Regions from separate parts of the Streptomyces sp. NPDC019396 genome, predicted to be linked through region 2. Evidence: predicted binding sites of a transcription regulator. Region 2 holds the regulator's gene; the other holds the start of a gene.
The links. The regulator HrcA, encoded in region 2, represses chaperone genes, less so after heat shock. The targets are predictions, from matches to a motif close to TTNGCACTCNGNNNNNCNGAGTGCNAA.
Positions count from the first base shown of each region.

Region 1: groL (chaperonin GroEL) is a predicted target of HrcA. The motif match lies at 1,896-1,922, and genes of this name have one in related genera.

Region 1 covers NZ_JBEYBS010000012.1:96,100-99,950, reverse strand. The annotation lists gene thrC (threonine synthase) at 1-692, shown strand, start outside; gene ABZ532_RS16135 (MoaD/ThiS family protein) at 689-964, shown strand; gene ABZ532_RS16130 (cold-shock protein) at 1,482-1,685, shown strand; gene groL (chaperonin GroEL) at 2,081-3,703, shown strand.
Region 2 covers NZ_JBEYBS010000003.1:98,846-102,696, reverse strand. The annotation lists gene hemW (radical SAM family heme chaperone HemW) at 1-118, shown strand, start outside; gene ABZ532_RS04420 (DUF3097 domain-containing protein) at 242-1,048, opposite strand; gene ABZ532_RS04415 (MBL fold metallo-hydrolase) at 1,059-1,796, opposite strand; gene hrcA (heat-inducible transcriptional repressor HrcA) at 2,062-3,078, shown strand; gene dnaJ (molecular chaperone DnaJ) at 3,079-3,851, shown strand, end outside.

The sequences.
Region 1 (3,851 bases), on a different contig from region 2:
ACGACGCAGTCAACCGCTTCTGCTCCGAGCTCATCGGCGACCCGGCCGGCGAGGGCTGGGGCTTCGTCAACGTCAATCTGCGCCCGTACTACGCCGAGGGCTCCAAGACCCTGGCCTACGAGATCTGCGAGCAGCTCGGCTGGCGGCTGCCCGACCAGCTCGTCATCCCCATCGCCTCGGGCTCCCAGCTCACCAAGATCGACAAGGGGCTCCAGGAGCTGATCAAGCTGGGGCTCGTCGAGGACAAGCCGTACAAGATCTTCGGCGCCCAGGCCGAGGGCTGCTCCCCGGTGTCCGTGGCCTTCAAGGCGGGCCACGACGTCGTACGGCCGCAGAAGCCCGACACCATCGCGAAGTCGCTGGCGATCGGCAACCCGGCGGACGGACCCTACGTCCTGGACATCTGCCGCCGCACGGGCGGAGCGGTCGAGGACGTCACGGACGAGGAGATCGTGGCAGCGGTCAAGCTGCTGGCCCGTACGGAGGGCATCTTCACCGAGACCGCTGGTGGTACCACCCTCGGCGTGGCGAAGAAGCTGATCGAGGCCGGAGTCATCGACCCGTCGCTCACCACGGTGGTCGTCAACACGGGTGATGGCCTCAAGACCCTCGACGCGGTGGTCCCGACCACGGGTATGACCGCCGTCATCCGCCCGAACCTGGACTCCTTCCGAGAGGCTGGCCTCGCATGAGCGTCAACGTCCGCATCCCCACCATCCTGCGCACCTACACCGGGGGCCGCTCCGAGGTCGCGGCGGAGGGCACGACACTCGGCGAGGTCATCGCCGACCTGGAGAAGAACCACACCGGAATCGCCGCCCGGGTGCTGGACGACCAGGGCAAGCTGCGCCGCTTCGTGAACGTCTACGTCAACGACGACGACGTGCGCTTCGAGCAGGGCCTCGAGACGGCGACGCCGGACGGCGCCGGTGTGTCGATCATCCCCGCCGTCGCGGGTGGGTGAGCCGCGCTCGGACACCCCCTGAACGGCCCTTTCCGACCTGTGTACGGCACGTTCCTGACCCTGCGTACAGCACGTTCCGTCACCCGGTGCGCCCCCTCCGCAAGCTCTGCGGAGGGGGCGATTCCGTTGAACGCCGCACGGTAGAGTTGGGGTCATCTCCCCTCGCTGGGTTGTGCCGTGGGCATATGAGAATGCGACCGCGCGCGACAAGAAACAGCCAAAGTGTTCGAGCTACTTGCGCGTTTTGTGCGCTTTGCCCGGCCTGACTTGCCCGGGATTGCTCGGAGTTGGGCATGGTTGCCCGATCAGCCATGCTCAGATTTCTCGTCCGTTTGACCTGTTGCAGAGGGCAGTTGGACAGATACATTCAGCCGCGGTCGACGCGTTCCGGCGCACGTTCACAGGGGTTCCTCGCTGCTTCCTGCACGGGAGCTCACGGGAACTCTTCGTGGGCGAGTTCTGACCCGGGTCCGCGAAGTGCGGTCCTGTGCAAGGGCCAGTAATAGGGGAGTTAGGCATGGCTCAGGGCACCGTCAAGTGGTTCAACGCGGAGAAGGGGTACGGCTTCATCGCGGTCGACGGTGGTGCGGATGTTTTCGTCCACTACAGCGCGATCCAGATGGACGGGTACCGCACCCTGGAGGAGGGCCAGCGGGTCGAGTTCGAGATCTCGCAGGGTCAGAAGGGGCCGCAGGCGGACATGGTCCGGCTGGCCGGCTGAAGCGCCGGACTGGAGACCTGCGCATCACGTCACGGAGGGCCCGTACCAAGGGGGTGCGGGCCCTCCGTGCTGCCCGCGTCCAGCACGTCGGTGGCTCCGTCGAGGATTCTTCGGAGCCGTTCGCTCCCGCCCGTCGCCCGACCACCACCCCTGGTCGAGGCTTCTTCGAAGCCGCTTGCACTCGAGGGGTCCGAGTGCTAATCATTGGCGTTAGCACTCTACGAGTGAGAGTGACAACGAAGGACCGGGTCGGTGAGGCTCGCAGGCCGAGTGGGGCAAGGAACCACAAGGCGTGCAGGCCGTCCGTCGCGGGCACCAGCGCGGTCCGGAAGCATCCTCCCCCGTAGCCCTGCGCGGGCACGGGGAGACCCCCAAGTCCGGGAGGACCACTTCACATGGCCAAGATCATCGCGTTCGACGAGGAGGCACGGCGCGGTCTCGAGCGCGGGATGAACCAGCTCGCCGACGCCGTCAAGGTCACTCTTGGCCCCAAGGGCCGGAACGTCGTCCTCGAGAAGAAGTGGGGCGCCCCCACGATCACCAACGATGGTGTCTCCATCGCCAAGGAGATCGAGCTCGAGGACCCTTACGAGAAGATCGGCGCCGAGCTGGTCAAGGAAGTCGCCAAGAAGACGGACGACGTCGCCGGTGACGGTACGACCACCGCGACGGTTCTCGCCCAGGCGCTGGTCCGCGAGGGCCTGCGCAACGTGGCGGCCGGCGCCAACCCGATGGCTCTGAAGCGCGGTATCGAGAAGGCCGTCGAGGCCGTCTCCGGTGCGCTGCTCGACCAGGCCAAGGAGGTCGAGACCAAGGAGCAGATCGCCTCCACCGCCTCCATCTCCGCCGCCGACACCCAGATCGGCGAGCTCATCGCCGAGGCGATGGACAAGGTCGGCAAGGAAGGCGTCATCACCGTCGAGGAGTCCCAGACCTTCGGTCTGGAGCTGGAGCTCACCGAGGGTATGCGCTTCGACAAGGGCTACATCTCGGCGTACTTCGCCACCGACATGGAGCGTATGGAGGCCTCGCTGGAGGACCCGTACATCCTGATCGTCAACTCCAAGATCTCCTCGGTCAAGGACCTGCTCCCGCTGCTGGAGAAGGTCATGCAGTCGGGCAAGCCGCTGCTGATCATCGCCGAGGACGTCGAGGGCGAGGCCCTGTCGACCCTGGTCGTCAACAAGATCCGCGGCACCTTCCGGTCCGTCGCCGTCAAGGCCCCGGGCTTCGGTGACCGCCGCAAGGCCATGCTCGGCGACATCGCCATCCTCACCGGTGGCACGGTCATCTCCGAGGAGGTCGGCCTCAAGCTGGAGAACGCCGGTCTCGACCTGCTGGGCCGCGCCCGCAAGGTCGTCATCACCAAGGACGAGACGACCATCGTCGACGGTGCCGGTGACAGCGAGCAGGTCCAGGGCCGCGTCAACCAGATCCGCGCCGAGATCGAGAACTCCGACTCGGACTACGACCGCGAGAAGCTCCAGGAGCGCCTTGCGAAGTTGGCCGGCGGCGTGGCCGTCATCAAGGCCGGTGCCGCGACCGAGGTGGAGCTCAAGGAGCGCAAGCACCGCATCGAGGACGCCGTTCGCAACGCGAAGGCGGCCGTCGAGGAGGGCATCGTCGCCGGTGGCGGCGTGGCCCTGCTCCAGGCCTCCCAGGTCTTCGAGAAGCTGGAGCTCGAGGGCGACGAGGCCACCGGTGCCGCCGCCGTCAAGCTGGCGCTCGAGGCCCCGCTGAAGCAGATCGCCGTCAACGCCGGCCTCGAGGGCGGTGTCGTGGTGGAGAAGGTGCGCAACCTGACCCCGGGTCACGGCCTGAACGCCGCGACCGGCGAGTACGTCGACCTGGTCGCCGAGGGCATCATCGACCCGGCGAAGGTGACGCGCTCCGCGCTGCAGAACGCGGCCTCCATCGCCGCGCTGTTCCTCACCACCGAGGCCGTCATCGCCGACAAGCCGGAGAAGTCCGCTGCGGCTGCTCCGGGTGGCATGCCCGGCGGTGACATGGACTTCTGATCGACCTGAACGTTCCGGGCTCAGGGCTTCACGTCTCCGGGCTTCGGGCGAAGGTTGATCGACCGTCCTGAAACGAGGGCGGCACCCCCACTCCCAGGGGGGTGCCGCCCTCGTGTTTTTTGTGCCCCGCCTTTTCGTCGCCCGCTCG
Region 2 (3,851 bases):
CCGCCGAGCCCTGGCGGAAGGGCTGCTGGACCCCGCTTCGTACGAGCAGGGCAGGGCGGTGCTGACCCTGCGAGGGCGGCTGCTGGCGGACGCGGTGGTCCGGGATCTGGTCGACTAGGACGCCTCAGCCGGGTCGCCTCAGCGCGCTGGAGGCCCGGTGCCTCCCCGGGGCCCCGGAGGGACGCGGACCCGGGAAACATCGCCGGGACGGGGTGCTGCGAGGCCTGAGCGGGCTCGCGGTTCAGTCCGTCGCCGTCACGAAGTCGATGAGCTCCTCCACCCGCCCCAGCAGCGCCGGCTCCAGATCCCTGTAGCTGCCCACCTTCGACAGGATGTGCTGCCAGGCGGCCCCCGTGTTCTCCGGCCACCCCAGCGCCCGGCACACGCCCGTCTTCCAGTCCTGTCCGTGCGGCACGGAGGGCCAGCCCGCGATCCCGACCGAGGACGGCTTCACCGCCTCCCAGACGTCGATGTACGGATGCCCGGCCACGAGCACATGCGGGTCGGTGACGGACGCGGCGATACGGGACTCCTTGGAGCCCGGCACCAGGTGGTCCACGAGCACGCCGAGCCGGGCGTCCGCCCCGGGGGCGAAGTCCGCCACGATCGCCGGGAGGTCGTCGATGCCCTCCAGGTACTCGACCACCACGCCCTCGATCCGCAGATCGTCGCCCCAGACCCGCTCGACCAGCTCCGCGTCGTGCCGCCCCTCCACATAGATCCGCCCCGCCCGGGCCACCCGGGCCCGTGACCCGGGAACGGCGAGGGAGCCGGATGCCGTGCGGGTGGGCCGCACCGGGGCGCCCGAAGACGGCCGCACCAGCGTGACCACCTTGCCCTCGAGCAGGAAACCGCGCGGCTCCAGCGGAAACACCCGGTGCTTGCCGAAGCGGTCCTCCAGCGTCACCGTTCCCGCCTCACAGCGGATCACCGCGCCGCAGAAGCCCGTTCCGGCCTCCTCCACGACCAGGTCGCACTCGGCGGGGACCTCGGGCGCGGGGGCGGACCGCTTCCAAGGGGGCGTCAGATCAGGGCTGTAGCTGCGCATTGGGCAGACGCTACGACACCCCGAACCGCCGGGCCAGCTCATCCCGTTGGGCGCGTACGAAAGCCGCGTCCACGACCGCCCCGTGTCCCGGTACGTAGAGCGCGTCGTCCCCGCCCAGCGACAGCAGCCTGTCGAGGGCAGCGGGCCAGCGAGCGGGGATGGCGTCCGGACCGGCCTGGGGCTCGCCGGACTCCTCGACCAGGTCACCGCAGAGCACGACCCCGGGGCCGCCCGCCGTGCCCGGCACCAGCACCACGAGGTCGTGGCCGGTGTGACCGGGCCCCACGTTGGCCAGCAGCACCTGGCGGCCACCGAGGTCCAGGGTCCACTCACCGCTGACCACATGCCGGGGCGCCACCAGCACGTCCGCGGCCTGGGTGGCCTCGGCGGGCGCCACACCCTGGCTGATGGCGTCGTCGCGCAGGGCGTCCCGCTCCCGTGCCAGCCCCATGAGCTGGTCGGTCCCGACCGCGCCGTAGACCCGTGCCCCTGAGAACGCCGCCGTGCCGAACACGTGGTCGAAGTGCGGATGGCTGAGAGCGATATGTGTCACACGCCGGCCGCCGAGCAGGGACTGGATCTGGGTGCGCAGCTCGGCGCCTTCGCGCAGCGTGGCACCCGTGTCGTACAGGAGTACGGCGTCATCCCCGACCACCACGGCCGCTGTCGCGTCCCATACGGGCAGCCGCCGCCGCCCGACCCCGTCGGCGAGGCGCTCCCAGCCGAAGTCTTCCCAACTGACGTCCATGAGGCGACGCTATCCCGTAAGGGGACGACAGCCCCACGCGCTGCCGTGGCGGGCGCTGCCGCTGGTCCCGGCGACGGGCCCCGCGACATGTTCCGTCGCGAGCTCTGTGGCAGGGTCCGTGACGTGTTCGCCGTCCGGTCGCCCTTGCTCGGGGTGTACCTCACGGCCGTACACTGGCCGGGGGGCTTTGGCACTCCGCCCTGGTGAGTGCCAGATCACACCGACCGACCGATCCGCCGATGAACCACAGCTGGAGGTGCGCACGATGCTCAGCGAACGCAGGCTGGAGGTTCTGCGCGCCATCGTCCAGGACTATGTGGGCACTGAGGAGCCGGTCGGTTCCAAGGCGCTCACCGAGCGTCACCGGCTCGGCGTGTCGCCCGCCACCGTGCGCAACGACATGGCGGTGCTGGAGGACGAGGGCTATATCGCCCAGCCCCACACCAGCGCCGGCCGGATCCCCACGGACAAGGGCTACCGCCTGTTCGTGGACAAGCTCGCCGGCGTCAAGCCGCTGTCGTCCCCCGAAAGGCGGGCGATCCAGAACTTCCTCGACGGCGCCGTGGACCTCGATGACGTCGTGGCCCGCACGGTGCGGCTGCTGGCGCAGCTGACCAGGCAGGTCGCCGTGGTCCAGTACCCGTCCCTGACCCGCTCGACGGTGCGGCATGTGGAGTTGCTGGCGCTCGCGCCCGCACGCCTGATGCTGGTGCTGATCACCGACACGGGCCGGGTGGAGCAGCGGCACGTGGACTGCCCGGCGCCGTTCTCCGAGACCTCGCTCGCGGATCTGCGGGCGCGGCTGAACAGCCGGGTCGTCGGCCGGCGCTTCACCGATGTGCCGCAGCTCGTGCAGGACCTCGCGGATTCCTTCGAAGCGGAGGACCGCGGCACGGTGTCGACGGTGCTCTCGACGCTGCTCGAGACCCTCGTCGAAGAGACCGAGGAGCGGCTGATGATCGGCGGTACCGCCAATCTGACACGCTTCGGGCACGACTTCCCGCTCACCATCCGGCCCGTCCTCGAGGCGCTTGAGGAGCAGGTCGTGCTGCTGAAGCTGCTCGGTGAGGCGAAGGACTCCGGTATGACGGTCCGGATCGGGCACGAGATCGCCCACGAGGGCCTCAACTCCACTTCCGTGGTCGCTGTCGGCTACGGTTCGGGCGACGAAGCCGTCGCCAAACTCGGCGTGGTCGGACCGACCCGCATGGACTACCCCGGAACGATGGGAGCGGTACGCGCAGTGGCACGTTACGTCGGACAGATCCTGGCGGAGTCGTAAGTGGCCACGGACTACTACGCCGTACTAGGCGTGCGCCGCGACGCATCGCAGGACGAGATCAAGAAGGCCTTCCGGCGGCTGGCGCGGGAACTCCACCCGGATGTGAACCCGGACCCGAAGACGCAGGAGCGCTTCAAGGAGATCAACGCCGCCTACGAGGTGCTTTCCGACCCGCAGAAGAAGCAGGTCTACGACCTCGGCGGAGATCCCCTGTCCAGCGCGGGCGGCGGCGCCGGAGGCTTCGGCGCGGGCGGCTTCGGCAACTTCTCGGACATCATGGACGCGTTCTTCGGCACGGCGTCCCAGCGCGGGCCGCGGTCGCGCACCCGGCGCGGCCAGGACGCGATGATCCGGCTGGAGATCGAGCTCAGCGAGTCGGCCTTCGGCACCACGAAGGACATCCAGGTCGACACCGCCGTGGTGTGTACGACCTGTACCGGTGAGGGCGCCGCCCCCGGCACCTCGGCGCAGACCTGTGACATGTGCCGCGGCCGTGGTGAGGTCTCGCAGGTCACCCGGTCCTTCCTGGGCCAGGTCATGACCTCGCGCCCCTGCCCGCAGTGCCAGGGCTTCGGCACTGTCGTCCCGACCCCGTGCCCGGAGTGCGCGGGCGACGGACGGGTGCGCTCCCGGCGCACGCTGACGGTGAAGATCCCGGCCGGTGTCGACAACGGCACCCGTATCCAGCTCGCGGGCGAGGGCGAGGTCGGCCCCGGTGGCGGTCCGGCCGGTGACCTGTACGTGGAGATCCACGAGCTGCCCCACTCGATGTT